Regions from separate parts of the Bacillus sp. DX3.1 genome, predicted to be linked through region 3. Evidence: riboswitches for the same ligand, from Rfam matches in the RefSeq annotation. Region 3 holds a riboswitch; each other region holds the start of a gene.
What was found. Region 3 has a riboswitch for S-adenosylmethionine ahead of QRE67_RS14215 (MetQ/NlpA family ABC transporter substrate-binding protein). Riboswitches for the same ligand answer to the same signal wherever they lie in the genome.
Positions count from the first base shown of each region.

Region 1: another riboswitch for S-adenosylmethionine. It lies ahead of QRE67_RS02250 (cyclase family protein); the one in region 3 lies ahead of QRE67_RS14215 (MetQ/NlpA family ABC transporter substrate-binding protein).
Region 2: another riboswitch for S-adenosylmethionine. It lies ahead of QRE67_RS14860 (hypothetical protein); the one in region 3 lies ahead of QRE67_RS14215 (MetQ/NlpA family ABC transporter substrate-binding protein).
Region 4: another riboswitch for S-adenosylmethionine. It lies ahead of QRE67_RS06935 (YezD family protein); the one in region 3 lies ahead of QRE67_RS14215 (MetQ/NlpA family ABC transporter substrate-binding protein).

Region 1 covers NZ_CP128153.1:436,486-444,487, reverse strand. The annotation lists gene QRE67_RS02260 (nucleotidyltransferase domain-containing protein) at 1-280, opposite strand, end outside; gene QRE67_RS02255 (PRK06851 family protein) at 667-1,776, opposite strand; SAM riboswitch class I at 1,931-2,043, shown strand; gene QRE67_RS02250 (cyclase family protein) at 2,135-2,767, shown strand; gene QRE67_RS02245 (hypothetical protein) at 2,792-3,172, opposite strand; partial or broken gene QRE67_RS02240 (ATP-binding protein) at 3,422-4,648, opposite strand; gene QRE67_RS02235 (helix-turn-helix domain-containing protein) at 5,167-5,406, opposite strand; gene QRE67_RS02230 (hypothetical protein) at 5,595-5,963, shown strand; gene QRE67_RS02225 (DUF1963 domain-containing protein) at 6,268-7,203, opposite strand; gene QRE67_RS02220 (NAD(P)/FAD-dependent oxidoreductase) at 7,356-8,002, opposite strand, start outside.
Region 2 covers NZ_CP128153.1:2,991,874-2,999,875, reverse strand. The annotation lists gene QRE67_RS14880 (DUF4430 domain-containing protein) at 1-950, shown strand, start outside; partial or broken gene QRE67_RS14875 (ECF transporter S component) at 1,106-1,452, shown strand; gene QRE67_RS14870 (YwiC-like family protein) at 1,934-2,656, shown strand; gene QRE67_RS14865 (hypothetical protein) at 2,719-2,910, opposite strand; SAM riboswitch class I at 3,057-3,155, shown strand; gene QRE67_RS14860 (hypothetical protein) at 3,264-3,524, shown strand; gene QRE67_RS14855 (NAD(P)H-dependent oxidoreductase) at 3,819-4,394, shown strand; gene QRE67_RS14850 (hypothetical protein) at 4,391-4,756, shown strand; gene QRE67_RS14845 (class I SAM-dependent methyltransferase) at 4,798-5,406, shown strand; gene QRE67_RS14840 (short-chain fatty acid transporter) at 5,734-7,080, opposite strand; gene QRE67_RS14835 (serine hydrolase domain-containing protein) at 7,182-8,002, opposite strand, start outside.
Region 3 covers NZ_CP128153.1:2,882,678-2,890,679, reverse strand. The annotation lists gene QRE67_RS14220 (YdcF family protein) at 114-749, shown strand; SAM riboswitch class I at 846-936, shown strand; gene QRE67_RS14215 (MetQ/NlpA family ABC transporter substrate-binding protein) at 995-1,813, shown strand; gene QRE67_RS14210 (acyl-CoA dehydrogenase family protein) at 1,827-2,972, shown strand; gene QRE67_RS14205 (methionine ABC transporter ATP-binding protein) at 2,993-3,754, shown strand; gene QRE67_RS14200 (methionine ABC transporter permease) at 3,744-4,406, shown strand; gene QRE67_RS14195 (copper homeostasis protein CutC) at 4,869-5,546, shown strand; gene lepB (signal peptidase I) at 5,574-6,125, shown strand; gene QRE67_RS14185 (IclR family transcriptional regulator) at 6,501-7,268, shown strand; gene pxpB (5-oxoprolinase subunit PxpB) at 7,268-7,972, shown strand; gene QRE67_RS14175 (5-oxoprolinase subunit C family protein) at 7,969-8,002, shown strand, end outside.
Region 4 covers NZ_CP128153.1:1,388,395-1,396,154, forward strand. The annotation lists gene lysA (diaminopimelate decarboxylase) at 1-981, shown strand, start outside; SAM riboswitch class I at 1,102-1,209, shown strand; gene QRE67_RS06935 (YezD family protein) at 1,281-1,424, shown strand; gene QRE67_RS06940 (phosphoadenylyl-sulfate reductase) at 1,508-2,212, shown strand; gene sat (sulfate adenylyltransferase) at 2,256-3,392, shown strand; gene cysC (adenylyl-sulfate kinase) at 3,405-3,998, shown strand; gene QRE67_RS06955 (nitrite/sulfite reductase) at 4,013-5,635, shown strand; gene QRE67_RS06960 (DUF3906 family protein) at 5,648-5,848, shown strand; gene cobA (uroporphyrinogen-III C-methyltransferase) at 5,954-6,730, shown strand; gene QRE67_RS06970 (sirohydrochlorin chelatase) at 6,732-7,484, shown strand; gene QRE67_RS06975 (NAD(P)-binding protein) at 7,459-7,760, shown strand, end outside.

The DNA of each region.
Region 1 (8,002 bases), 2.4 Mb from region 3:
CTAATAGCGCTGGATTTGATTTTGCAAATAACCGCAGTGCTTTTCTAATATCCCAGCCACTTATATCTAAAGCATCATTAATTGGGTATTCAATGACATCACGTTTTTCATTTATCGATAAATACCAATCTACTGGATGAATATATACAAAACGAACATCATAATCACTATCTTTCGATGGGAATCCCCATGCCCTGCTTCCTGATTCAACTGCAAATAGGATTTTTACGTTGTTCTCTTTCTCGATTCTCTGTAGTTCAAATTGAATTTTCTCTTTCATATGTATCACTCTCATTTTCTGATCATTTCCCCGGAAATTCGACAAAAATAATAGAATTCCTTCATTATGTTGAAAACTATATTTCCTATCGTTTCTTCTCTAGAAAAATATACCATATAAGATTATAGCAATTCTAATCCGAATCCAGCTTTCTATATAAATACAAATTAAAAAACCGACATAAAATACTTCTTTTTAGGTAGGAGAGAGCATCCGTTCATGCATAGAAGCGGTCAGATCCTTTTCCTGCCCAGACATAGTGAAAACAAAGAGAGAAAACGAGTGCAGGTCACCTTTTGTTATCCATAGCCGCGGCTTATATGTCGAAAAATCAAAATGGATATATATACAAAATGGACCACCTTTTAAAAGTGGTCCAGCTATCGTTATTTCTGCCCTTGAGCAACAAGCTTGGCAATTCGCTCAAACTCGCTCTGTATTTCTTTTTTATAAGCATCTACCTTTGTAAAATCCATCGCAGCAATATAGATGCGCTCTAATTTATCTCGCACTGCTTTGGCTTTCGCTAAGAAAGACATTGCTTCATTCATTTTGGTTTTGTATTGAATGGAAACATCACGAATTTCCGTAGCGTATTTTTCATCGGTTCCTGGAGTAACAATAAGATCATACATATCAATAATCTCATCGCCTTCTCGCACCGGAAAATATTCATGCGGTGCTGTACTATCAAAGATGGCAAACCCTAATTCTCTTACAATAATCATATCAAGGCTATTTGGATCAAATCCACAATGATATACCTCAACATCAAAACCTTTTTCTTCGGCTGCGACTGCTATTTTTTTTAACATCGTTGATTTTCCAGAACCAGGACGCCCTTTTATAAAATAACGATTCGGAAGACCTTCTGTTAAATTTGGAACAAAATCAACCGCACCCTTTGGCGTTGCAGCTCCTAAGAAACGATGTTTCACAATCGCATGTTTCCCTTGTTTATCCGTGAACAGTTTTTGAATGAGCTCTTCTGTTAGTTCATTCGCCTTTTGAAAATTAATATTATCAATATAAATTTTCTCCCAATCATCATGAACTGCTAACGCTTCTTGAAAACATGCATACGCAGATTGGAACGCACCACTTGCTTCTGATACATAACGTGTAATTTCATTTTTATACTTTCGCAAGTGCTCTGAATCCCAAGCAACTCCTAGGTTTACGTATTCTTCCACAACGCCAGGCACTTTCGGCTCAATAACATGCGGTGCGGTGCCATCTACAATCCCTACTTTTAATTTTGGAATAATCACACCATCAATCGAGTTATTATCAGACGAACAATGTAGCAGTTCAATATCATATCCTCTTTCAGCCCATTCGCGGCCAATCGCTTTCATCAGTGATGATTTCCCTGTTCCTGGTCCGCCTTTTAAAATGAATAATCTTTCAAGCCCAATTAAATTTTCCTCATATAAGCTATAAAAACCTCTCGCTGTGTTACCACCAGCATAATAATTTAAAATTCTCCCTGTCACTGCACTCACTCCTTTGCAGAAGTTTACTTACATAAGCTACAATATGCATCACCCGTCAATTGGGTGAACACCTATTTTTTTCGTCTTGCAATAGAAAAGGAAATGAATTACAATCAAAATAACGAAAATTCTTAATTTTAAAACTTAATAAAACTTCTTATCGAGAGAGGCAGAGGGACTGGCCCTTTGAAGCCCGGCAACCTCAGTTTATACAAACTGAACAGGTGCTAAATCCTGCAAAATGCATTGCATTTTGGAAGATAACACATGAATTTACATAACTGTATGTAAAGCCCTTCTTTCTCGGTTGAAAGAAGGGCTTTTTATTTTTACCTAACACGAATGGAGGAATACAAGTATGAAAGTTATCGATTTATCACAAACATTTGAAAATAATATGTCTCAATTTCCTGGAACACCACCGATTCATCTAGAACCGATTACAAGCGTGGAAGAAACCGGGTTTCAAGTAACAGATTTTCATTCAGTTGTTCATGTCGGTACACATTGTGATGCACCCGCTCATTTTATTTCAGGAGCAACAACAATCGATCAACTACCGCTTGATCAGTTTGTAGGCGAAGCCATTCTCATTGATGTAACACATGTGCAAGAAAGAAAATTATCAAAAGAAGTGTTACGTGATGTTGAAGTGAAAGAAGGAGATATTGTGATTTTCCATTCCAATCTCTCAAAAAAATGGAATACAGAAGCTTATGCAGAAGAAGCATTCTCTCTCTCTGAAGAGCTTGCTGAAGAATTAGTGCGATTACAAGTGAAATCTGTTGGATTAGATTTCATTTCACCAGATGAAGTCACAACGGAAACATCACCTATCCATCATATTTTATTAGGTAATGATATTTACTTAATCGAAAACTTAACAAATTTAGATGCGATTGGAAAGCAGCGTTTCTTCTTTTCCGCAGCACCTCTAAAAATTAAAAATAGTGATGGTGCTTTCGCGAGAGCATTTGCTGTTATCTTTTAGTTCATCACAAAAAAGCAGAGACCATTATTGATCTCTGCCTCGATATTTTCTATTCCAGTTCAAGAATAACTGTCCAATTCGAGGACGGATCCAAGAAAGATAATCTTTGTCTTTCTTTTTTGTACAAATAATTTCTTCCCCATCAATCATCCCAACAAGCTCTAATTCTAACAGTTGTCTCGTAAATTCGAGAATATTCACTTTTTCTTCTGGGTACTCTTCCTTTAACTTTTCTTCAATTTCTCCTAGTAAAAACCCGTCACGCATCATCGCAAGTGCATCAATACAAAGCGGCGGCATTTTATAAGCTTCTCCTGTAACTGTATCTTTTACAATATAATTCTTTTCATCTTTTTGAAATTGAATCGTGTGTAAACATACATTTGACCATAATGTTAACTCCATCCATACCACCTCTTTCATAATATCAGCATAGAAAAAGGATGCGTGCGCATCTCTTTTTTCACTTAAAATCAAATTTTATTTAAATCTAAATAATTGAAACCGGTACATTAGCTATATGCTACATGTCGATATTTTCCTCCATTATAAACGAAGTGTTTTATAAAAAAAAGCCTTCTTGAACCTTTTATAAAATGTTTATATTTACACAACAAGAGCACTTTTCTGACAAAGTGCTCTTGTTCTCATATATTATATAATCGGTAAGATTATTTCAACTTTTGTTCCTACGCCCACATTACTTTCAATTTTTATATCCCCTTGGTGTTCTTCAATAATTTTATATGTAATCATTAAACCAAGACCTGTTCCATTCTCCTTTGTCGTGTAAAACGCTTCACCAATTTTCTTTATTTTCTCTCTATCCATACCGCACCCTTCGTCTTGAATACAAATACAAAGGTGTCCTTCACCAGTTTTATACGCATGAACGTTTAAATTTCCGCCATTCATCATAGATTCGATTCCATTTTTCATAAGATTTAATAGGACTTGCTTTAATTGTTTTTCATCACCGTTTATATGAGGTAAAGGCTCATCTGTTTGTATATGAATATTCACAGCATATTGCATTGCATAACTTTCCATCAATTGAACAACATATAACAAAATCTTTTGCATATCACACAATTGATACGTTATTGGTTTTGGCTTTCCAAATAACATTAACTCACTAACAATTCCATTAATCCTCTCAATTTCTTGTAACATAATGTCATAGCTAACAACATCAGTAGGATTACGGTCTTTTTGAATTTGAGTAAATCCTTTTAAAGCGGTTAATGGGTTTCGAATTTCATGCCCAATTGCTGTAGATATTTTTCCGATCAATACCAGGTTTTCAGTTTGTTTTATATTCGTTAATGCTTTCACCACTGTGCTAACATACGATTGGAATCTCTTTAATAAAGAACGTGAAATAATGAAAAAAAAGATGCATAGCACAAGAGGAATGACTACTTTTAAATCCCATAATAATAAAGCAAAGAAAACATACTTGCCAATCGCACCAAAAGAGACTAAACAAAAGTATTTTCTATTTGCAAAGACTGGTGCAAAAAGTATGAAAAATATCTCTACTATGTTTCCATTTTCAAATACTCGATCCGTACGTAAATAAATCATTAAATTATTAATCAAATCAATTAGCATATACCCAATAAAAAATAAATATTTCACAAAATAAGTATGATCCCTTTTTTGGAGATAAATTGAAATTGGGAGTAATGAACCTACAAAAATATATACTCCAATTCCCAATCCACCTTCTGGCCATCCGACCTGTGCTTCATTTATGTTCATTGCAGGATATATAAAATAATATATAATGTCATACAACAAAAATATAAAATAAAATAATATTAAAAATACCTTTAAAGCTTCCTTTTCTTCTTAAATCAAACTTTGAAACTTATTCATATGAATACTCCTTTTAAGCGGTGCAACAGCATATTACATTTCACTTGCTAGTGCTATAAATTATACTTATGAAATTGCTTTCAGAACAACATGCATCTGTCTAAACATATTAAAAACCTTATATTATACAGCTACTCTCATAAAGTACGTGCATTCTCTAACTATATAAATCCATTTTGATTTTTCAACATATAAGCCGCGGCTATGGATAACAAAAGGTGACCTGCACTCGTTTTCTCTCTTTGTTTTCACTATGTCTGGGCAGGAAAAGGATCTGACCGCTTCTATGCATGGTCGGATACTCTCTCCCACCTAAAAAGAAGGGTTTTATGTCGGTTTTTTAATTTGTATTTATATAGCAGGGCTCTCTTCAATACCTAGCATAATATTAGCCCCCTACTCATTCACTCAAGTTGATTATTTCATCATAAAAAAATACCGTTTCGAGATGTTTATCCTATACATCTTAAAACGGTATTTAAAAATGACACCATATAACATTTGGAATACAAAATGATCTAGTCCTCGTCTTTCACATCCATATCCTCTGGAATTGGTTCATTTAAGATTTCTTCCACTAACTGCTTATATTTTTCCATTTGCTCTAAGTGCGTATTGAATTGTTCTTTATTAAGCAAATATTGCTCACCGTCATACAAAGCTCGAATACGCTTTTGCTGAACTAATTCTTCAATATAAGATTCCGGAAGATTTAAATATTCCGCTGCTTCTTTTATCGTTATATACAATGGAGTCATTCCTTTATTATTTTTTATTATTTCCACATGATTCATCGTACTTTATTATAACTTAGTTTTGTAAATGAAATAAAAAGTTTTTGTAAATACAGATCAAAATGCAGGTGATAGCATACCAGATATTGTATAATAATATAGTGAGCCTAAAAACAGATAACAATCATCATTCATACAAAGGGGAGTTAAAAATGAATACACATCACATTCTTACAACATTAGAACAATCTTTACAGGCTGAAACAAAACACACTGCTTCTAAGTTATCTCAAGCTCTGCCGAATCGTATTATTCAGCAAACAGAGAATACAAATGAAGATGTTAGCTACAACACAATTGGAGAATGGTACGCAAACCATTTCTTATTCCAACAGAATGACTTTCTGTGGGCGAAATACACTTACTATGACGCATACTGTGAAGCGTTGCAAAACCAAGGATACCTTACAAAACGTGTACGTAACATGCTAGAAGCAGTCGCTAGAAGACATGGGAAACAATATATTGCTTCTATACAAAATGAGCAATTTCCTAATTACCGCGAAAAAGGAACTGCATGATTTGTTGAATGGCACAACTTACTCAGAACAAGCTACATGGACTCTGGGGATATTTACAAATGAAAGGTTCACGTCTTTTTGATGTATTCTCTTCTTTCGAGAATACATCAAAAAGACGTGAACTTAAGAAACTGGTGTAATAAAAATGATAAAACAAGGATTCAAAACGCAAACACCCAGCCTACTTCTCTACTTATTAAAAATAGAAAAGTGACTGGGTGTTTGTATATATCACGAAAGATATTGAACTATCTTCCATAAGTTCATTCTACTTGTTTTTTTACTACGGATAACTTTATTCCGGTTAACTAGTACAAATATGAGCATATGTATTAGAAAAATTCTTGTTCTTTAAATCATTTGTATCAATTAAGAATTCTAGATCTCCAGCATCCCACCAACACATACCTACTTCATCTATAGAACCTATTTTTAAAAGGGAATGCCAATTCTCAATACCCTTTTTATGCATTTCTTTATTAGAATTGTATTCTCTTAATTGTGGCAACACACAAGTTCCCAATGTTTTTGCATATTCTTTTTTACCTTCAGCAACCACTTTATCTATCTTTTTCAAAAGGTCTTCTTCTTTCATGTAAGAATGAAATAACAAATTCTCTAATCCATTGCGACAGAAATAAGCATCTTCTTTCGGATCACCCGCGTATGTATCACTATTCCCCCATAGTCGATCAGTATGATAACATAAAATTTCGTATACATCTTCGTAATCTTCTAATAGGATTTCTTCAAGTTCACTTTCAGATGGTATATGTACCTTCGCTATAAAGGAAATTTGATGCGATATAAAATCTCTATTTTCAAAATCAATCTCTTCTTTACCTTCTGGCGGAAGAGTTTTTTGTAGGTCATTAAAATCACCATTGTAATAAAAAATTTTATGATCAACATCGTAAGCAGGTTCATCTAACCCTAAAAAGAAATACAATATGCCTTCTTGAGGTAGCTCATTTACTACATTTCGCGGAAGTTCAGACAAATTGATTTGTGCAATAAACGTCCAATATTCCCCATCTTCATCACAAGGCCATTCTATAGAAGAAGGTAAATCTGGATATCCTGCAATTCTACTGTTACCGATTTTTTCATAATTCTCTTGTTCTCCTAGCACAAGCTCAATACTCGCTTCAGCATGTTTGTTAAGCTGAGCTTTTATTTCCTCAAGACCGTACTCTTTTATAATATTATCTAATTCCATTTGTAGACTTTTTGGTAGCATTTTTTCCCCTCCTAATTATTGTTATTTCCAGTTAAATACAACTAACAAAATCATACCATAATTTTACTTTCGTCTACCGCTGTAAGCGATTAAAACAGAGAAAAAAGAGCATTCGTTATTGTACGAATGCTCTTTTTCTATGTATGCTTCTTTTATTTCATCATTTGCTTAACGAGTTCTCGGTTACGCTGTTTAAACATTTCATTATTTGAAGAAACCATTGCATGATCACTTGCATTTGGCTCGATAAATGGTTTTGCTTTATTTACAGCATTTGCCGCATCTTGGAAAGCACCAGCTATTAAATGCACTTTCCCTTCGTACTTTAAAATATCTCCAGCAGCGTAAAGTCCAGGTATCGAAGATTCGCTAATAGAATTACCTGCAATATAATAATGATCTGCTATTGCAATATCTAGTTCACTATTCTCCAATAATGTCATATCACGTTCATAACCATGATTAATGATTACCTCATCAATTGATACATACGAAATTTCTCCTGTTTCATGATTCGTCAGTTCAACACGTTCAATCGCTTCATGATTTTCACACGCAATAAGTTTTGTAATCGACGTATTCAAAAAACAAACAGCTGAACTATTCATCAGTTGTGTTACTTGTGCTTCATGACCTGCTAAAGCATCTTTTCTATATGTTAAATAAACTTTTTTCGCAATAGGCTCTAATTCGTTTGCCCAATCTATTGCAGAATTTCCTCCACCTGAAACAATGACTATTTTATCTTTGAAATGCTTTAAAGATTTCACTGTGTAATTTAAATTTGATACTTCAAATC
Region 2 (8,002 bases), 110 kb from region 3:
TCAATTCTACCGATGTAGCACGAACAATTTTAGCGGTTACAGCAGTTAATGGTAACCCAAAGAATGTTGCAGGGGAGAATTTAATTCAAAGACTTTATCAATCTGAAAAATTAGATTCTATTACAGGTTATACACTTAGTCTTATTGCACTTGATACAAAAAAATATGAAGTACCAGTAGATGCAAAATGGAATCGTGATACATTAGTAAAAGCAATTTTAGCTTCTCAACATACAGATGGTGGTTGGACTTACAATGTTCAGAGCAGTAAAAAGGACGCTAGTAATGTTGATGTAACAGGTATGGTTTTATCGGCATTAGCGCCATATAAACAGCAACCAGAAGTTAAGAAATCCATTGGAAAAGCAGTACAATTTTTATCAAAAAAACAAACAAAAACAGGTGGGTTTTTAGCTGACGGTAAAGAAAATTCCAATAGTGTCTCGCAAGCTATTATTGGTCTAGCTGCAGCAGGAATCAATCCGACGAGCAATGCATTTATTAAAAATAATTATAATGCTGTTCAAAACTTAATATCCTATCAATTAGCAAATGGTGAATTCAAATGGTTGTCAAGCGGAAAAGAAGGTAGTAGTATGGCAACTGAACAAGCCCTATTAGCTCTTATACAATATAAAGACTATGTAAACGGGAAAGGTTCCATTTACGATTGGACGAACGTTTCAACTGAAAATGAAACAAAAACGGTTGTAGAACCGAAGCAGCTGATAGTAGATGAAGTAAAAGTTATAGAAAAGCAGCAAAAGCAACCGAAAGAGGAAACATCTCGTGTTGTAGTAAAAGAAAAAACAGTAAATCGTGAAAAAACTGCGGGAAATGGTCAATTACCTAAAACAGGAGCGTCAGGTTGGGATGCTGCTATGCCAGTAGGAATGGGTGTATTATGCATTGCTTCAGCATATGTTTTATGGAGACGAAAAGCAGCTTAATAAAAATTAGGAGCAATGATTTGCTCCTAATTTTTATTAAGCAAGGTGAGAAACATATGAGTATGATGAAATGGTTGATCTCATTTGTCCTTTCATTCGGATTGCTTGTTGGATGTAGTCAAACGGATAAATTTTATATTTGGTGTAGTTTATTTATGCTAATCGTCATTATGTTACCATTCTATATTCAATTTGAAAAAAAAGCATTTGTTTCACGTGAAATCGTTATTGTTGCTGTTTTAGCAGCGATAGCAGCAGTTAGCCGTTTTCAATTTTCAATTATTCCAAGTGTACAACCAACTTCGTTTGTAATTATTGTTTCAGCTATTGTTTTCGGAAGTGAGACAGGCTTTATCATTGGAGCTACTGCAGCACTTGTGTCTAATATATTTTTAGGACAAGGACCGCGTGGATACCGTGGCAAATGTTTTCATGGTGGATGATGGGATTTACAGCGGGTTTACTTCGGAATACGCTTATAATGAGAAACTTATGGGGCAGGAAAAGGATCTGACCGCTTCTATGCATGGCCGGATGCTCTCTCCCACCTAAAAAGATGTATGGCATTTTAGAAGGTGAGAAACACGTGAACTTCTCAAGTAAACAAAGCATAAGTATGTATCGTAAAACATAGTTATATACTGTAGGGTCGCGACTTACATATTCGTTTGCCTCTTAAATGCTTCTTACCAAAGGTAAGGAGCATTTTTTATTTCTATTTGCGGGTAGTAAGGGGCCCACCTCAAAATTATGAGGAATTCAAGGAAGATAGATGGGAGATGGAGTATCTTCCACTGATCAAAGTCTCACTTTATTTCAGTCATAAGAGAATACAGGGTGAAATTTCTTTTTAAAAGATGGAACGTTTGATTAATCGTTACTGTAAAAATGACAAAAAATTGTTTTAATATATTTAAATTTTAACATGGAAATTTTATATAATAGTAAATGGGAAATATTTTCATAGGTGAGGTGTTATATTCATGAAGCCAGTTGTTCCAAAGCAGCATGGTGCCTGGGGGATGCTGCTCATTCCGTTTTTACTAAGCGTTTTACTTGGTAAAGCTACTTTCTATCATATTCCACTATTTATTGCTTGGTTATTTATCTACTTAGCAACATATCCGTTTTTAATGTATATAAGGCAAACGCGAAAAAAATATTATTTACACTGGGCAATCATTTATTTTGTTATCGCATGTGTCTTCGGGATGATAGCTTTGATGTATGAATGGCGGATTCTTTTATTTACAGTCGTTATGATCCCGTTATTTATTGTGAATATGCATTATGCGCGTCAAAAAAAAGAACGTGCTTTAGTAAATGATATTTGTGCAATTATTGTTTTCTGTATTGGTGGTATGATTAGTTATTATTTCTCCATGAAAACAATTGATGGAATAGCTTGGAGTATTGCAATTGTATCCTTTCTCTATTTTTTAGGTAGTACTTTTTATGTGAAAACAATGATTCGTGAAAAGCATAATCCGACTTATCGCTATGTTTCATGGGGTTATCATACCTTTTTAATCACGGCGTCCTTTATTGTAAATCCATGGCTTTCGTTAGTTTTTATACCAAGCCTAATTCGAGCGATTGTATTGTATGGGAAGAAAATTTCAATATTAAAAGTAGGTATTTTAGAAATTGTGAATGCTGTATATTTTCTAATCACAACGGCAATACTATTTCAGTATGCCATGTAAAAACACCCATGTGGGTGTTTTTTTATCAAAAAAACCACCTGTAAGAAGAAGGCGGGGAGCATTCATTCTTGTTCTAACATATTTACGGTACTGTCACATTGCTCTAGTGCACTTTCTACAGTTTGTAGCGATTGTTCAATTCGTCTTCGATTATCGCTTTTTTCGACTGTTTGTAAGGCGTTTTCTAAAGATTGCTTTGCCTCATGTAAAGAATGGTAAGAATCTTGAACATATCCACGCGCATTTTTTTGCATTTTGCGTACCTCCTTTTGTATATACATTTGTAGTATGAGCGATAAGAAAGAAAATATAACTTGTTTTGAAAAGTCTAAGTGCATGATTTTTGTATAATTTGACAATTAAAATAAAAAGGATTATAGTAGGCTATAAAGTGAATATTTTCTTATCCAGAGAGGTGGAGGGACTGGCCCGATGAAACCCAGCAACCGCGATGCAGGTGCTAATTCCAGCAGAACAAATTTGTTCTGGGAGATAAGATGAAGATATATACATATGTAGCTTCTTCTTATCGAAGAGGTTTTTTTTATTGCAAAAAAAACCGAAAACGAGATGAACAGAATGAGAAGAAAGGAGTTGCAATATAACTGTGACACTTGAGAAGTATATAAAACTGCGTAGTGCAGTGTATGAATACATGATTGAACAGGATAAACCGATTTCGCTTATAGATATTCAAGAACATATCGTTTCCCATCATGAGGGGAAATTCACAAAAAAAATGTTGCATCAATTTTATTTATCACGGCTGCTAGATGAACTGAAACTGGATGGGAAGATTACTTTAGCTGAAGCTGAGCACCTCTTTGGAGAAAAAGGTGTGTATTATAAAGCGAGAAAAGGGAGCTAGACTTCCTTTTTTTTATGTTATAATTTATTTGAAAATTCTGTTTGAAAGAAAGGTATGTAGTGTAAAAGACTGCAAGAGCAGCCTATTTACAAGGGAATGGTGTTGAGTGTGTAGTGTCAAAAGTTGAATATGCCCTGAAAGAGGGACTTTTTTCGGCTAGAAACGAAAAGAGACACCTTCGCCGAGTAGGTGTCAGTTGTTTTGTCAAATGGGCTTGCCGGTTGACAAGTATTAGAATAGCATGCGATAGGAATGAAAGTCAAAAGGGAATTTAAGGAAAGGTGTTGCTTCGTAATGAATCTATTAATCATATATGCACATCCCAATCCATCTAGTTTCAACGCAGCTATTTTAGAGAAGGTGCAAAAAGGACTACAGGAAACGAATCATTCTGTTACAACACTTGATTTATATGAAGAGCAATTTAATCCAGTCCTTATTTTTAATGAAGAAAAAAGAAGGCGTGATTTAGTGTATGAAGAAGAGACAGAGAAATATAGAAAGTTAGTTAAAGAAGCAGATTCATTTATTTTCATTTATCCAGTATGGTGGTGGGGGATGCCAGCCATTTTGAAAGGATTTATTGATCGGGTGTTTGTTACTGGATTTGCTTATAAATATGAGGGACTGATCCCAAAAGGGTTGCTTACAGGGAAATCAGCATGGGTTATCAATACGCTAGATTCTCCGCTATGGTATGCTGCATTACTGTATCGTTCGGCTGACTGGGTTGTTATGAAAAAAGGGATTTTACATTTTTGCGGGATACGACATATAAGACGTTCAGTTTTTCAATCTGTTCAAAAAAGTGAACTAAAAAAGCGAGAAAAGTGGCTTGAAAAAATTCAGCAAATGGCAAAAAACATATGAACGATGTAATAAATAAAATTATGAGATGCTGTCACCGTAGTGATGATTTGTTTCAGTCCTATATTTCTTGTTTACTACAAATTAAACAGCATAGTGAAACGTTTCAGAAGGTCCAGCGAGAACTAAAATGCGACTATTTAATAAGAGGAATTTGCGAACGAGAAGTGGAGGGGCTCATCCAAGAAAGTGAACAATATGAGGTATACTACGTCCCGAAAGTATTACATTGGGATTTTCTTCGGAGAAATCCGTCATATATAGAAAATATCTGTATGAATATATTTACGTATGAAGCGTTACATTTCTCAGCTAGAGAATGGGAGAATGTAATGGCGTGCATAGAGAAAGAGCTGTTGACGTGAATACATACAGAGAAATAGACGTAATTAGATGATTCTGTTTCATGAAGGGTGATTTAGAGTTGAATTTATTAGATACACTAATAGAGCAAGCCAAAAATCCTAAAGGCTTTGTTGGATCATCAATGCTATGCATCATGAATACGGTTCATGCGGGTATGACAAAATGGACTTTGGAAAAAATAAACATAAGAGAAGAAGCGGTAACGCTGGACATAGGATGTGGCGGTGGCAAAACAATACACACACTGTCCAACATGATTAAATCCGGCAAATTATACGGTATAGATTATTCAGAACAGGCAGTAGAAAATTCTATACGAACTAATAGAGATGACGTAAAGACAGGAAAAGTCACAATTAGTAAGGCGAGCGTGTCTTCTCTTCCGTTTCCAGATAACTTTTTTGATGTCATAACTTCATTTCAAACACATTATTTTTGGACGGATTTAGAGAATGATGTAAAAGAGATTTTTAGAGTGTTAAAACAAGATGGCCACTTTATGATTGTTGCTGAAGTCTATAAAATAAATTATCACATGAAGAATTATAAGAGCAAAGAAGAATTAGGGAACTTATTAAAAAAAGTTGGATATAACAGTGTGCAATTTTATGAAAATAGAGGGTGGCTTTGTGTTATAGGTAGCAAATGAACATAAATTATTTGGAAAGATAATGAACTATTTTTATACATGGTACAGTGGGGAAGAACTTCAGTTGAGTGCGTATTTCTTTACTACGGATAACGGTAATGATAAGACAAAAAGCAGGCCTTGCAAGGCCTGCTTTTTTCAATATTTGTATTCGAACGATTTATCCCGCATTAACGGGCAGTAAAACCCCCACCTCAAATTTCGGCAGGAAGCAAAGAAGTTAGGTGGGGGATAAACTGCCCGTAAAAGCCCGATTGGTTCAACTAATGATCAGTGTGGGATGAAGAAAACCCCCACTGATTAAAGTTTCACTTTATTAACAGAGGGTTATATAAAAAGAAAACATAATCCAATCACAGCGCCTGCATAAAGTAAATTAATGACGCAAAATCCCATAATATCACGTGCGCCTAAACCAGCAATTGCTAAAGCGGGTAATGCCCAAAACGGTTGAATTAAGTTAGTCCAAGCATCGCCCCAGGCAATTGCCATAGCTGTTTTCGCAGCAGGTACGCCGAGTTCGGCACCAGCTGGTATCATAATCGGAGCTTGTACCGCCCACTGTCCACCACCAGAAGGTACGAATATATTTACAATTCCAGCACTTAAAAATGTAAATAGAGGGAAAGTGGTTTCATTAGAAATACTAATGAAGAAATTAGAAATTGCGCCACCAAGTGAGAGTCCTTCACTATTTGCGCCAATCATCATGCCCATAATTCCTGCGTAAAATGGGAATTGTAACAAAATTCCGGATGCACTCTTTGTAGAATCAGAAAAAGCACGAATATATTGAATCGGAGTACGATGGAAAATAAGTCCTGCAATTAAAAGCATAAAAATGACAATATCGAGCGTAAGATTAAAGCCTTTCGTACTAAAATAATGAACAATATATATGAGACCTAACAGTCCAATACAAATTGTAATCCAAATACTGTTTTCAATTTTCTCGGCAAATGTATGATGATGAACTTCTTGCGCTGCAGCTTCTTCTTGAAAAACATTTGGATTAACGGTGATCGTATGATTTGCATCAGGATGCATTGCTCTGTTAATGAAAGGCATCGTTATGAAGAAAATAATAACAGGAACAATTGCATAAGGAGAAAATAAAGTCTCTGTAATTGGAATTGCTTCCGTAATACTCCCAGCTGTTGTTTTTATTAATGTTTCACCGCCAGTTGCCAGCGTAAGTGGAATCGAAGCAGAGAGGCCAGCGTGCCATATAAGAAAGCCAGAATAGGAAGAAGCAATTGCAAGTCGATAATCTAGCCCTTGTATATGTTTCGCGACTTCTTTTGCATATAAGACGGAAACAATAATGCCAAACCCCCAGTTTATGTAGGCACCTAATAAGCTAACGAGAGAAATAGCAATAATTCCTTGTCCACTTGTTTTTGGTAGTTGTGCAGCTTTAGCCAATCCTTTCCGAACGAGGGGAGCATTGGCTAAAGCAGAACCTGTCACAAGCACGAGTGCCATTTGCATGGAGAAGGCTAAAAGCCCCCAAATTCCATCTCCCCAATGAGCGATCATTGCAACTGGTGATTGCTGCGTAGCGATAGTACCAAAGAAGATAACAAAGATGGTAAGAAAGCAGGATAAAATAAAGGGATCTGGTAAAAAGCGTTGTACAAGAGCGACACATCCATTTGTAAAAGTTCGAAACAAAGTTATCAACCTCCTTAATTTTGTTTATTAAAATATTCGATATCATTAAGGAATAACCTTTCAAAGACAGAAAATTCAGATGTATAAACAAAAAAAACCTCTCACTCATGTGAAAGGTTTTTCAGGTGTTTTGCGATTTTTAAATACATATTTGAATAAGTAGAATGAATGTCACCACTAGGTTCAGCATTTGATGAAAAATGTACAATGACCATATTTGCTTTTGGATCAATATATAGCCTTTGCCCATAACTTCCTAATACTTCAAAAGCACCGTGTTCATTATGTGGAATGCACCACTGATTATGATAAGAAATGGATGAGCCTTCTCCAATAGAGAGTTCATCTTGTTGTACGCTTTTTATGTCTTCTGCAATAGAAGAGGGGAGAATCTGTTTTCCATTATAATAGCCATTGTCTAATATCATTTGACCAAAGCGTGCCATATCTCTCGCTGTTGCATTTAAACCTGCACTTGCTTGTTCAACTCCTGTTTCATCGACAACATAATAGGCATTTTCTTCAGCACCGATTTTTGCCCAAATTCGTTCACTCACATTGTCTGCTAATGATTTCCCAGTTACTGTCCGAATAATCCATCCGAGTGTTTCAGCTGAGCCGTTATTATAGGAAAACTGAGTACCTGGCTGAGCTGTTTCAGTTGCTTCAAGTAACATGTCATAAATTTTCATCGGGCCATCATAATTTTTACCACGAGGAAGGATATTACTAGCTAAATAGAGCTGTGCATCTTGATTTTCTAACCCGCGTTGTACATATCCATGGGTAGGATATGTAGCGGAAATTTGCATGTCCATTAACTGCTGAATCGTTGCTTTACCGAATGGTGTGTTATGTAATTCTTTCACATATGTTTCAGCTGTTGTATTTTTATCAAGGATACTTTCTTCCGTTAAAGACT
Region 3 (8,002 bases):
CCTTTAAAATATGAATGATTAGGAAAATACCTTCTTTCAAATAAACTCAAATATAATGATTTAAAATATATTGTTTTTTTAGAAGTATGGATGATGCACGGAGGCTATTATAAATGAAACCAAATAAGAAAAGTAAAAAAAGAAGAGTCATACAAGTATTCTTGCTTATGATTTGCTCTATGATTCTATTTATAAGTTATGCAGCTTATGATATTTGGAGTTCTCGATTTAAAACAGATGAGGTGGATACAGATGCTGCCATCGTACTCGGAGCAGCTTCTTGGAACGGGAAACCATCTCCTGTATTTCGAGAAAGAATTAATCACGCTATTTCTTTATACAATAGCGGAAGTATTAAAAAAATTATTTTTACAGGTGGTACGAAGTTTGAAGCAGAGCAAGAAGAAGCCCGCACTGCTAAAGCGTATGCATTAAAGCATAACGTGAAGGATGAAGATATTTTAATTGAAACGCAGTCGCGTTTTACAGAAGATAACTTGAAGAATGCTCAGCAGGTTGGAATTGATAATGGATTACATACGTATACAATTGTGAGTGATCCTCTTCATATGAAACGTGCGATGAGAATTGCCAAGCATATTGGTATGGATGCTTATGCATCTCCGACTCCGACGTCAGCATATAAAACATTAGATACGGAAATTCCGTTTTTCTTTAAAGAATTGTGTTCTTATATTGGTTATGTTACATCGTTGCCAATACGTTCTCTGAAAGAGATAATTAAGTAAAAAAAGATTCCTAAATTAATAGGAATCTTTTTTTTGTTAAAAGCATTGTAATTTCATCGGAATAGTGTAACAATAGGAAACATAATCCAATATATAATCTTATCGAGAGAAGTGGAGGGAACGGCCCAACGAAGCTTCAGCAACCCTAAATGTAAATAGAAGGTGCTAATTCCGCAGTAGATAAGAGGGGAAAGATACTTATAACCTCTTATATGAGAGGGTGTTTTTATTTAGGAGGAGAAAAGATGAAGCGTTTATTTTTTACACTTGTAAGTATTGTATGCAGTTTATTTGTCATCACTGGTTGCACACAATCATCTGCGACGGATCAAAAGGAGATTCGTTTAGGTTTTACTCCAGGTCCTTATAGTGATCAAGTGAAAAAGGCAGTGCAGCCTTATTTAGAGAAAAAGGGGTATAAAATAAAAATTGTAGAATTTAATTCACCAAACGAAACAAATCCTGCATTAACGAATAAAGATATTGATGCAAATATTTTTCAAAGCACCGCTTTTATGGAATCTTATGCAAAAGAAAATGATGCGAAAATCACGAGTGTACTTCAAGTTCCTTCCGCGCCACAAGGTGTATATTCTGAAAAGCATAAATCGCTAGATGACTTAAAAGATGGTATGAAAATTGGGGTACCAAATGATCCAGTTAATTTAGAACGTGCACTTCGTATTTTGGAAGGCATTGGTTGGGTGAAATTGAAGGGAAATGTAAATATTTTAACGATTTCTGAAAAAGATGTGACGTATAAAAAGAAAGATTTTAAACTAGTACCACTTGAATCACCTCAAATTCCAAGAGCGATGAAAGATTTAGACTATGGCATTATTAACGGAAATCTTGTCATTTCATCTGGACATAAATTAAAAGAATCACTTGAATTAGAAAAAACACCTGCACAACATCGAATCATCGTTACGGTTCGTAATGAAGACAAAGATAAAACTTTTGTAAAAGATTTAATCGATGCATATCATTCACCTGAATTTAAAAAGATGATTCAAACAGAGGAACAATTTGAAGGCTTTGTCTTACCGGATTACTTAAAATAAAGGAGATAGTGATATGACACTCTCATTTGTAGAAACGGAAGAACAACTTCTCATAATAGAGAAGATAAAAGAACTCATCCCAAAATTTGCGGAAAGGGAACATCAATTAAGCGAATTGGGATCTTTTCCGTTTGAAAATATAAAAAATTTAAAAGATATAGGATATACAACATTAACACTTCCGAAAGATTTTGGAGGGCAAGCAATCTCATTGTATGATTTTGTCTTGTTTCAAGAGAAAATCGCTGAGGGAGATGGAGCGACAGCCCTATCGATTGGATGGCATCTTGGAATTGTGAAAGAACTTGCTGAAAATCGCTCTTGGGACCCTGATATGTTTTCCTGGTTTTGTGAAGAAGTAAAAAAAGGAGCTCTTTTTAACCGTGCTGCGACAGAACCGAAGACAGGGAGTCCGACACGTGGTGGCAAACCTGAAACGTTAGCGGTACGAAAAGGTGACAAATGGGTTGTAAGTGGAAGAAAAAGTTTTACAACGATGGCTCCTGTACTCGATTATTTTATCGTCTCTGCTAGTATCGAAGGACGAGAAGAGGTAGGAGAATTTATTATTCCCCGTCATGAAAAAGGTGTTTCAATTGAAGAAACATGGGATAGTGTGGCGATGAGGGGAACTGCGAGTCACGACCTTGTGTTGCAAAATGTTGAGATTCCTGAACGATACTTTACTGACACGATGGTTCCACGTACAAAACCAAAAGGAACAGGATGGTTGCTTCATATACCAGCTTGTTATTTAGGGATTGCACAAGCTGCAAGAAATTATGCAATTGAATTTGCAAAAACATATCAACCAAATAGTTTAAATCATCTGATTAGCTCACTACCAAATGTAAGAAAGCTAGCTGGGGAGCTAGAATTAGAGTTGATGCAAGCTCGTACGTTCTTATATCAAGTTGCATCGAAATATGATGAGGTAGAAGATAAGCAATCATTACAGGCGGAATTAGCGGCAGCAAAATATATCGCGACGAATACCGCGATATCTGTTGTAGATAAGGCTATGCGGATTGTTGGAGCAAGAAGTTTATCAGAAAAAAATCCGTTGCATCGCTACTATTTAAATGTTCGTGCTGGATTACACAATCCACCGATGGACGATGTAACGCTCTCACTTATAGCTGATCGTGCTTTTAAATAATGTAAAAAGGAGTGAAAAAGATGATTACGTTACGTGATGTAATAAAAACTTTCCAAACGAAAGAAGGGCTTTTTCACGGTGTGAAATCTGTATCTCTTCAAGTGGAAGAACATGATATTTATGGAATAGCTGGATTAAGTGGCGCAGGGAAGTCAACTTTATTACGTACAATGAATTTATTGGAAAAGCCGGATTCAGGTGCAGTGATTGTAAATGGTGAAGATTTAACACAGTTATCGAAGAAAGATTTACGAACAGCAAGGCAGTCAATCGGAATGATTTTTCAACACTTTCATCTTTTGCACAATAAAACTGTATCGGATAATATTGCTCTTCCGTTAGAGTTGAAATCAGTTCCAAAAGAAGAGAGAGCAAAACGAGTACGAGAATGTTTGGAAATCGTGGGATTAAGTGATAAGGCACAGCAATTTCCCTCACAGCTCAGTGGAGGTCAAAAGCAGCGTGTTGCGATTGCTCGTGCATTAGCAAATGATCCGAAAGTATTACTTTGTGATGAACCAACATCAGCGCTTGATCCTAAAACAACGATTTCTATTTTACAATTCCTTCAAAAAATCAATAAAGAATTAGGGGTTACGATTGTAATCGTAACGCATGAAATGAATGTGATTAAACAAATTTGTAATAAGGTTGCAGTTATGGAAGATGGAGAAGTTGTGGAATCATTTAACTTAAACGATCATCAAATCAAACCAAAATCAGAAATTGCGAAACTTCTATTAGGTGTGGAACAAGAGAGGGGAATCGCATATGTTCAATAATGTCATCCCACTACTTCCCGAAATTTGGACATCAATTTTGCAAACATTTTTAATGGTAGGACTTTCTGTTGGAGCCGCGATTATCTTTGGTGTTCCATTAGGTGTAATTCTATATTTCACAAGTAAAGGGCAGATTTTGGAACAAAATATTGTACACCGTATATTAAATGGGATTGTAAATATTATTCGTTCATTTCCATTTATTATTTTATTGGTGGCACTTGTACCGCTTACACGTACGCTATTAGGAACTACAATTGGTCCAATTGCTGCAACGATTCCATTGTCAGTAGCCGCGATTCCATATTTTGCAAGGCTGGTAGAACAAGCATTACGTGAAGTTCCAAAAGGAGTAATTGAAGCTGCTGAGGCAATGGGAGCAACGCCATTTCAGATTGTATGGAAAGTTCTACTTGTTGAAGCTCGATCAGGTCTTGTTTTAAGTTTAACAGTTTTAACGGTGAGTTTTATTTCTTATTCGGCTATGGCTGGCGTTGTAGGAGGCGGTGGTGTTGGTGATTTGGCTATTCGTTTCGGCTATTACCGTTTCCAAACCGATGTTATGGTTGTTACAGTATTAATGCTTGTCATTCTTGTTCAATCTGTCCAATTTATTGGAAATAAGATTGCTGCACGTATTGATAAAAGATAAAATCTTAGTAAACTAGTTCTTATTGCCTATTATATAAATACAAATTAAAAAACCGAGATAAAACCCTTCTTTTTAGATGGGAAAGAGCATCTGGCCATGCATAGAAGCGGTCAGATCCTTTTCCTGCCCCATGCGAAGTGAAAACAAAGAGAGAAAACGAGTGCAGGTCACCTTTTGTTATCCATAGCCGCGGCTATATGTCGAAAAATCAAAATGGATTTATATAGTTGAACGAATCGGGCTTTTACGAGCAGTTTCTCTCCCACTCAGTTTCTTTGCTTCTTGCAGAATTTTGAGGCGGGGGTATTACTGCCCGTTGCTGCGAGATAAAATAATTCATTTGAAAAAGACGCTTTAAAATCTTTCTTTTAAAGCGTCTTTTTTGTGTTTTTCATGAGAAAACTAGGCCTCTTATTTCAGCTTACTGTATAATGAGGAAAAAGTACGAAAAGAGGTAGTTTCATGCTAGAAGTTATTGCAACATGTTTAGAAGATGTGAAACGAATTGGACAAAGTGGCGGAAATCGAATTGAACTCATTTCAGCATATACGGAAGGCGGATTAACGCCAAGCTATGCATTTATAAAAAAAGCAGTGGATGCAGTAACAATCCCTGTTCATGTTATGATACGCCCACATGCCAAGTCATTTGTATATACGGCAGAAGAAATTGAAATGATGAAAGAGGATATACAAATTGCAAAGAAACATGGTGCAGCAGGCGTTGTTTTAGGTGTTTTAAATGAACATAGTCAAATTGATGAAGAAAAATTAGCAGATTTATTATCTGTAGTGGATGGAATGAATGTAACATTTCATCGTGCGATAGATGAAGTGGATAATGTAGTAGAAGCGGTAAAAGTATTACGAAAGTTTGGAAAGGTGACCCATATTTTAACATCTGGTGGCCAGGGGAATATAGAGGAGAACATTACTGTACTACATGATATGCAAAGAGAGAGTCAAGGAGAAATACAACTCATCGTTGGTAGTGGTGTGACGAAAGAGAATGTACGACAATTGCTTCATGAAACGGGAATTACAGAAGCTCACGTTGGTACAGCTGTTCGAGAAGGAAAATCTTGTTTTGCTGAAATTGACCAAAAGCGTGTACAGGAACTAGCAAAATTAACACGATGATAATGATTGTAGAGGAGGTGGCAGAAGATGAAAAAAAGCAAGAAAGAGGAAGTACGTTCATGGATTAAAACGATAGTAATCACGGCAGGAATTGCTTTTGTTTTTCGGGGTATTTTATTCACTCCTTCCCTTGTACAAGGAGAATCCATGATGCCTACTTTAGAGAATGAAGAAAGAGTGATCGTGAACAAGATAGGCTACAATTTACAAGGTGTAAATCGCTTTGATATTATCGTGTTTCATGGAAAAGAAGGCTATGATTTAGTAAAACGAGTAATCGGTTTACCAGGAGATAACATAGAGTATAAGAATGACGTTCTGTATGTAAACGGAAAGTCGATTGAAGAACCCTATCTGCAAGAATTTAAAGAACAATTATCCGAGGGGAATTTGACACCTGATTTTTCAATCGAACAAATAACTGGTAAGCAGAAAGTACCGGAAGGGTATGTATTTGTACTGGGAGATAATCGTAAAGTTTCAAAAGATAGCCGTATGTTTGGATTTGTTTCAAAAGAACAAATCGTTGGAAAAGGTGAAGTTGTATTTTGGCCATTGCAACAAGCAAGAGCGCTGTAATAAGTTATATAGAAAATGTTTTACTAAAATATAAGACTACTAAAAAATAGGTATAGATCGAAAGTTGATCTATACCTATTTTTTAGTGTTTTTTAATTGAATTCGTAATATGTACGAATTAGTAGAAATGAAAAAGTAGATTCAACAAATCAGTTTATCCCGATATTCACGGGCAGTAATACTCCCATCTTAAAGTTCTGTAAGAAGCAAAGAAGTTAGGTGGGGGAGAAAGACTCCCTCACTGATCAAAGTTTCACTTTATAATTTTGAAAAAATATATTGTTAAAATAGAAAGAATATTTTATAATTTTAAATTATACATTTGTTTCAAAAAACGGAATTTTAGTTCCGTTTTTCGGAACAACGGGAGGCGACATGAGTTTAAATAAGACGGCAGTAAAAATAATGGATATTTTAGAGTTGTTTTATGAACATCAGGCTTTAACTCTGATGGAAATGGTGAAACTTACAGGTATGCCGAAAACTTCTGTATATCGACTCATTGGCTCGCTTGAAGAAATGGGCTTTTTACAAAAGACAATAAATGGTACATATAAACTTGGTTTAGTATTTTTACGATTTGGCCAACTTGTTTCTGACAGGTTATCGTTACGAAATATTGCAAAACCGTATATGGAAACATTAAGAGCTGATATTGGACAAGCTGTAAATTTAATTATTCAAGATGGAAGTGAAGCGATTTATATCGAAAAAGTGGATGGAGCTCAGCCCGTTCGCGTTTATACAGCTATTGGACGACGTGCGCCTTTATATGCCGGGGCGTGTCCACGTATTTTGCTTACTTATTTTTCTAAAGAAGAACAAGAAAAATATATAGAAGAGGTCCAACTTATACAATTTGCAAAGGGAACTATACTTGATAAAAATCAGTTACGAAACATGTTACAAAAAGCAAAAAGTGATGGGTATACAATGAGTTATTCTGAACTTGAAAATCATACAGCGGCAGTTGCAGCACCTGTTTTTGCAAACAATGGAAAAGTGATTGCTGGAATTAGTATTTCAGGATTAGAAATAGAGTATAACGAAGCAACAATTCCACAATTTATTGAAAAATTAACGGAGACGGCAAAATGTATTTCAATGGAGCTTGGCTGGAGGGAAGAGAAAGAAGGGATATGATGAAATTTGCAGCATTAGGAGATCAGGCAGTTGTTGTTACATTTGGAAATGAGATTGATATGAACATATATGAAAATGTACAAGGTTTATGTCATGCGTTAAATCAGAATCCATTTCCTGGAATGGTTGAGTGTGTTCCATCGTATACATCTGTGACTGTTTATTATGACTTGTATACGCTATGGAAGAAAAATGATAGGAACGTACCATATGATTATGTATGTCAGTATATTGAAGTGCTCTTACAAGATGAGCAGTCTAGAAATATGAAACCGTATGATAGTATTGTAATTCCTGTTTGTTATGGGGGGAAATATGGTCCTGATTTAGAAGATGTCGCAGCGTATCATCATTTAAGTATAGAGGAAGTCATTCGTATTCATAGCGGAGCGACGTATTTTGTTTATATGCTAGGATTTACTCCAGGATTTCCATATTTAGGCGGAATGCCAGAGGAACTTGCAATTCCTCGAAAACAAATACCACGTTTACAAATAGCAGCTGGCTCAGTTGGAATTGGTGGAAATCAGACAGGTATATATCCACTTGAAACGCCAGGTGGATGGAATATTATTGGGCGAACACCGATTTCTTTGTTTCGTCCAGAAGAAGAAAATCCTACTTATGTAAAGAGTGGAATGTATTTACGATTTGTATCAATAACAGAAGACGAGTTTCAAGATTGGGAGGGGCTTGCTACATGAACGCCGAGGTTTTACATGCAGGAATGTATA
Region 4 (7,760 bases), 1.5 Mb from region 3:
ACAGAAGAAGAAATGGTTATAGCTTTGCAAGCAGATATTGGTTGTTTTGTTGTAGATAATTTCTTTGAATTAGAAGTTTTACATGATTTAGCGGAGCAGCATGGGAAAACTGTAAATATATTAATTCGTGTTACACCAGGAGTGGAAGCACATACACATGAATACATTACAACAGGGCAAGATGATTCGAAATTTGGTTTTGGTGTTTCAACAGGTCAAGCTTTGCAAGCGATCAAAATGGCACTAGAAAAATCAAATTATAACGTGTTAGGTATCCATTCACATATTGGTTCGCAAATTTTTGAAACAGCAGGGTTTGTTCGTGCAATTGAAGTATTGCGTAGTTTCCTAGAGGAGCTAAGAGAACAAACTAGCTATACGGTGAACGTATTAAATGTTGGTGGCGGTTTTGGTATTCGATATACGGAAGGAGATACACCACTTACACTTGAGACGTATGTGCAAGCTGTAACAACTGCAGTGCGAGAACAATTTACTGCATGTGAGTATCCGCTTCCTGAAATTTGGGTTGAGCCAGGACGTAGCATTGTTGGGGATGCAGGAACGACGCTTTATACAGTAGGGGCGGTAAAAGATATTCCAGGAATTCGTAAATATGTGTCAGTCGATGGTGGGATGACAGATAATTTACGACCTGCTTTATATGGTGCACGTTATGAGGCAATGCTCGCAAATCGAGGAAAAGAAGAAGATGAAGAGGTTGTTTCGATTGCTGGAAAGTGTTGTGAGAGCGGAGATATGCTCATTTGGGATATAGAATTACCGAAAGTCGCTTCAGCGGATTTGTTAGCAATATCTTGTACGGGAGCATATGGGTATTCAATGGCTAATAATTATAACCGAATCTGTCGTCCAGCCGTAGTATTTGCAAAAGGTGGAAAATCACAAGTTGTTGTTGACCGTGAAACATATGAAAATATAATTGGGAACGATCGCATACGTATTAAAGAGCTTGTATAACGGAAAAAAGGAGTTGCTTAAAGTGAGCAGCTCCTTTTAAAAAAATAAAAAATATAAAATATATCGGAAAACTAGGATTGAAAAAAATCTGAATTATGATAAAATACAAATACAAAGAATAGCTTATCAAGAGAAGCGGAGGGAACTGGCCCTACGAAGCTCGGCAACCTGCTTATAGAAGCAAGGTGCTAATTCCAGCAAAATGGCATCCATTTTGAAAGATAAGGTAAATATATTACCGAACAGTCTTTTCGAAATGGAAAAGATTTTTTTTATGAATGAAAAAAGGGGGGCTGTTCGTGGGAGTGCGTGGACATTTTGACGAAGTAGCTGAGAAAATTCAAACAATGCTTGCGGATATGAAATATGGCTCAATTACAATTGTTGTGCAAGATGGCAAAGTGATTCAACTTGAGAAAAGTGAAAAAGTACGCTTAAAATAAAAGCGCTGACTAGAAAAACTAGAGGCGGTTTTAACCTATGTAATAGGTTAAAACCGTCTTTTTGCGTTACAGGGGGAAAAACAATGTTAACGTACGAAGCATGGAAAGAAGATGTCATTTCTTTTTCTGAGGAAGACGAAACAAAAGGCGCATTACAAGTATTACGTTGGGCGTATGAACAGTATGGGGAGGAAATCGTGTATGCGTGCAGCTTTGGGGTGGAAGGAATGGTGCTGTTACACCTTATAAACCAAGTAAATCCATCTGCGAAAGTTGTATTTTTAGATACGAACGTTCATTTTCAAGAAACGTACGATTTAATTCAGCGAGTGAGAGGAAGATTTCCTGATTTGAAAATTATTAAAAAACAACCTGCTTCTACACTCGAGGAACAAGCAAAAGAGCATGGAGAAAAGTTGTGGGAGCGTAATCCGAATCTTTGCTGTAAATTAAGAAAAATTTTACCGCTAGAAGAATCTTTAAAGGGTGGAAAAGCGTGGATATCAGGATTAAGAAGAGAGCAATCTGAAACGCGTAAACATACACAGTTTATAAACCAAGATCATCGCTTTCAATCTATTAAAATATGTCCGCTTATTCATTGGACATGGAAGGAAATATGGCGCTATGTATATAAGCATAGTTTGCCATATAATCCGTTGCACGATGTTGGATATCCAAGTATTGGGTGTGAAAAATGCACATTACCTGTGGAAGTGGGAGGAGATTCAAGGGAAGGTCGATGGTCTGGAAAGATGAAAACGGAATGTGGCCTTCATGATCAATAGGGTTATGAACATTCCTAATATAAATAAGAAGGAGTACAGAAAAATGAGTGATACAAAGGTATTAGTAAATCGAGTTGATGAAACATATGAAACAGGACATATTGTAAAGGAAATTGAATTGGACAAAATTTCTTTAAGTGATTTAAACCTTCTTGCAACAGGTGGTTATACTCCGCTTGTAGGATTTTTAGGAAAAGATGATTACCAATCTGTTGTAGAAAAGATGCGTTTGACAAGCGGTGATGTATGGAGTATTCCCATTACGCTACCAGTAACAGAAGAAAAAGTAACAGAATTACAAATTGGGGAAGAAGCTCGTCTTGTAAAAGAAGGACTCACATATGGTGTGATTCAAATAGAAGATATCTTTGTTCCAGATAAAGAGAAGGAAGCGTTATTTGTCTATAAAACAACTGACACTGCACATCCAGGAGTAAAAAAATTATATGACCGTCCAAATGTTTATGTTGGAGGAACGATTATACTTGTGAAGCGTTTTGAAACTGGGAAATTCGCTTCGTATCATTTAGATCCAAGTGAAACACATGCAGAATTTGCAAAGCGTGGTTGGAAAACAGTAGTCGGCTTCCAAACAAGAAATCCGGTTCATCGTGCACATGAATATATCCAAAAATCAGCGCTTGAGATTGTAGATGGACTCTTTTTAAATCCACTTGTTGGTGAAACGAAATCAGATGATATTCCAGCTGATGTTCGTATGGAAAGCTATGAAGTACTTTTGAAAAATTATTATCCAAATGATCGCGTCTTTTTGAGTGTTTTTCCAGCTGCGATGCGCTATGCCGGACCACGTGAAGCGATATTTCATGCACTGGTCAGAAAAAATTTCGGTTGTACACACTTTATCGTCGGTCGTGATCATGCCGGGGTAGGTGATTATTACGGTACGTATGAAGCACAGGAAATCTTTGCGAATTTTACAGTAAAAGAGTTAGGGATTACACCGCTCTTTTTTGAACATAGCTTTTATTGTACGAAGTGTGAAGCGATGGCTTCAACGAAAACATGTCCGCATGGAAAAGAGGATCATGTCATTTTATCAGGTACGAAAGTGCGAGAATTATTAAGAAATGGTGAGATTCCACCAAGTACATTTAGCCGGAAAGAAGTAGTGGAAGTACTAATTCGCGGTTTACAAAAAGAAACTGTTACAAAGTAGGGAGAGAATAGAATGGATTCAAATATTACTTGGCACATTGCATCCGTTTCAAAGGAAGAGCGTAGGAAACAAAATGGGCATTATAGTTTTGTCCTTTGGTTTACAGGATTATCAGCTTCTGGAAAATCAACGGTAGCAAATGGAGTTGCCCGAAAATTGTTTGAAAGAAATATTGGGAATTATGTACTGGACGGCGATAATATTCGTCACGGTTTAAATAAAGATTTAGGATTTTCCGAAAATGATCGTACAGAAAATATTCGCCGCATTGGTGAAGTGGCAAAATTATTTGTAGATCAAGGAACAATTGTATTAACAGCATTTATTTCACCATTTCGAGAGGATCGCGGGCAAGTGCGAGATATTCTTGAACAAGGCGAATTTATAGAAGTATTTGTAAAGTGTCCAATAGAAGAATGTGAGAAACGTGATCCGAAAGGTCTTTATAAAAAAGCAAGACAAGGAGATATTAAGCAATTTACTGGTATAGATTCGCCTTATGAAGAACCTGCTCAAGCAGAAATCGTTGTAGAAACGCATCTGCATTCCATCGAGCAATGTGCGGAACAAATTATCGGTTACTTACAAGAACGTAGCTTTATATAGGGGGGAAATAAACGATGAATTATGAAAAAGTATGGGCAGACAATGAAAAATTAAATTTATCAGAAAAAAAGAAATTAGAAAAAGATGGTTTAGAAATTTTTAAAGATATTCCGTATTACGCTGAAAATGGATTTGACTCCATTCCGAAAGAAGAATGGGATTCATTTAAATGGGCGGGATTATATTTACAACGTCCGAAAGAAGCGGGATATTTTATGATGCGTGTCAATATCCCTTCTGGAATTATTACAAATGAACAAGCTGAGGCACTTGCATCAATTGCTGAAGATTATGGACGTGATGTTTTAGATATCACAACGAGACAAGCGATTCAGTTTCATTGGTTAGAAATTGGGCAAATTCCAGATATTTTTAAAAGATTAGAGAAGGTAGGATTATCTTCAGCTGGAGCGTGCGGAGATATTACACGTAATATCACAGGGAATCCACTTGCTGGAATTGATGCCAATGAACTGTTTGATACAGCACCAATTGTACAAGAGGTGTATGAATATTTTCAGCATAATGAAGAGTTCTCAAATCTACCACGTAAATTTAAAATGTCCATTAGTTCAAATATCTATAATTCAGCAAATGCTGAAATTAACTGCGTTGCGTTTACGCCGGCAACAAAAGAAATCGACGGAGAAAGTGTTGTAGGATTTCATATAAAAGTAGGAGGTGGCTTATCTGCCCGTCCATATTTAGCGGAAGAGTTAGATGTATTTGTTTTACCAGAACAAGTGAAGAGTGTAGCAATTGCAATTGCTACGATTTTTCGAGATTTTGGATATCGTGAAAAGCGTCATTTAGCTCGTTTGAAATTTCTTGTTGCAGACTGGGGTCCAGAGAAATTTAAAGACAAATTAGTAGAATATACAGGGCCTTTACAGGGGAAAGGAGAGAGTGCTTTAAAAGGCTGGAATGCAGGATACTTTTACGGCGTGCAAGATCAAAAGCAAAATGGTTTACATTACGTTGGTTTTAACGTACCGGTAGGTCGTTTACATGCAGAGGAAATGTTTGAGATTGCAAGGATTGCAAAACAGTACGGAAATGGAGAAATACGTACATGTAACTCACAAAATTTTATTATTCCAAATGTTCCTCCAGAAAATGTCGATAGTTTGTTAAAAGAGCCATTATTTGAATCTATATCTGCAAATCCAAAATCATTCATTGGTTATGCGGTTTCTTGCACTGGTATTGAATATTGCAATCTTGCATTGGTAGAAACAAAAGAGAGATTGCGTAGGATTGCAGAATACTTAGATACGGAACTCGTTCTTGATGTGCCAGTTCGCATTCATATGATAGGATGCCCAAACTCATGTGGTCAACGTCAAATTGCTGACATTGGCTTACAAGGAGTGAAATTGAAAACGAAGGAAAAAGGAATTGTTGAAGCGTTTGAGATCTATGTAGGTGGGACCCTCTTAGATGGCGGAACGTATAATCAAAAACTAAAAGGGAAAATTGATGGGGCAGATTTGCCGAATGTTCTTACATCATTTTTAACGTACTTTAAAGAGCATAAACTTCCAGCAGAAACATTTTATGAGTTTGCTGGACGTGTGGGCATTGAAAGCTTACAAGCGGTATTAAACACAATTTTAGAAGAAGTGATTGCATCATAGGGAGGGAACAATATGGATTTATATCGTTTTGAAGTTGTGTTAGAAAACGCTGTTGTTCCTGTAGTGGTAGTTGCACAAAGTGAAGAACAAGCATTTAGGCTTGTGGAAGTCGAATTAGAGAAATATTTTTTACCGTTGCCAGAAGTGAAAGAAATCTCTCTATATGAAAAAAAGAAGATTCGAAAAGGTGCGGCATTTGTAATTCATGAATAGGAGATAACTGCCCGTAAGTGCCCGATTGGTTTAACTAACCATCAGTGGGGGATGAAGCTCCCGACTGATGGGAATTTCACTTTATCGTAGAAATGAGGAGAGATGATGGGAAAAGTATATATTGTTGGGGCGGGACCAGGGGATCCGGATTTAATTTCTGTAAAAGGAGTAAAGTGCATTCAGCAAGCTGATGTTATTTTATATGACCGACTTGTCAATAAAGAGCTGCTTTCGTACGCAAAACCAGAAGCAGATTTAATTTATTGCGGAAAACTACCAAATTATCACACGATGAAACAAGAAACAATTCACGCTTTTCTAGTGAAATATGCAAAAAAAGGAAAAGTTGTTACAAGGTTAAAAGGAGGAGATCCATTTGTGTTTGGTAGAGGCGGTGAAGAAGCGGAAGTGTTAGCGAAGTATGGTATTCCATTTGAAATTGTACCTGGTATTACAGCTGGTATTGCCGCCTCTGCATATGCTGGTATTCCTGTTACGCACAGGGAAGCGAGTGCAAGCTTTGCTGTTGTGACAGGGCATCGTAAAGATGGTGCTGAAGAAGAGGTGAAATGGGAAAACCTAGCAAAGGGTGTGGATACACTTGCTGTTTATATGGGAGTAAGCAATCTTCCTTACATATGTGAGCAGCTTTTGAAATATGGAAAAGGAGAAGAAACACCAGTTGCTATTGTTGAGTGGGGTACTACCTCATCTCAGCGAACAATTACAGGAACGCTAGGAACAATTGTTGCAATTTCTGGAAAAGAGAATATTCAAAATCCGAGTATGATTGTAATTGGGGAAGTTGTCCGTTTCCGTGAAAAAATTCATTGGTTTGAACAAAAAATTGAAAATACGTATCCAGTAAGTGGAGTACTATAAAATGAAGGCAGTGTTATATATATGCCATGGAAGTAGACTGCAAGCGGCAAAAGAGGAAGCAGTAACTTTTGTATCTTCTTGTATGAAACGGGTATCAGCCCCTATTCAAGAACTATGTTTTTTAGAGTTAGCAAAGCCTTCTATTAGTGAAGGCTTTGCTGCTTGCATTAGAGGAGGAGCAACAGAAGTTATTGTTGTTCCTGTCTTTTTATTAGCAGCAGGTCATGTGAAAGAGGATATACCGCAAGAGTTAAAAAGATTCCAAAGCAGTTATCCTCATATTTCTATTACATATGGAAACCCATTTGGTGTGTCACAATCACTTGTGTCGGCTACGTATGAAGGAAGTGGTATCAATGAGTTTGAAAATGGAGTGACCCTCCTGCTCGTTGCGAGAGGAAGTAGTGATCCACAAACGTTACAGGATATGCAGCATATTGCTTCAATGTTTGAAAAAGAAGTGAAAGTCAGTAAAGTAGAAGTGTGTTATTTGGCGGCAGTAGAGCCTCGATTTGAGGAACAATTAAAGGAAGTTGTGGAAAGAGAGAATGAGAAGATTGTAGTTCTGCCTTACTTGTTATTTACAGGGCTATTAATGAAACATATTGAACGAGAAGTTCGTAAATATAATCAGTCTAATATATATATAAGTCCTTATTTAGGAAAGAATCTTGTATTTCAAGAAATGCTGATTCAAAAAACAGAAGAAATATTAAGGGGAGATGAGTGTGTATCCACTTACAGTACGAATTAAAAATAAACATGTCGTTGTAATTGGCGGTGGTCGAGTCGCGTCGTTTAAAATAGCTCCTTTATTTAAAGAAGGAGCGAATATAGTTGTAGTGAGTCGTGAACTAGATGCAAGTTTAGTAAAGCTTGTCGAAGCGAAACAGATTCGTTGGTTTCAAAAAGAGTATGCGAAAAGTGACTTAGAAAGCGCATTTTTAGTAGTGGCAGCTACAAGCGATCCATTATTAAATGAACGTATCGCACAAGAGGCATCGTCAAATCAGCTCGTCAATGTAATTAC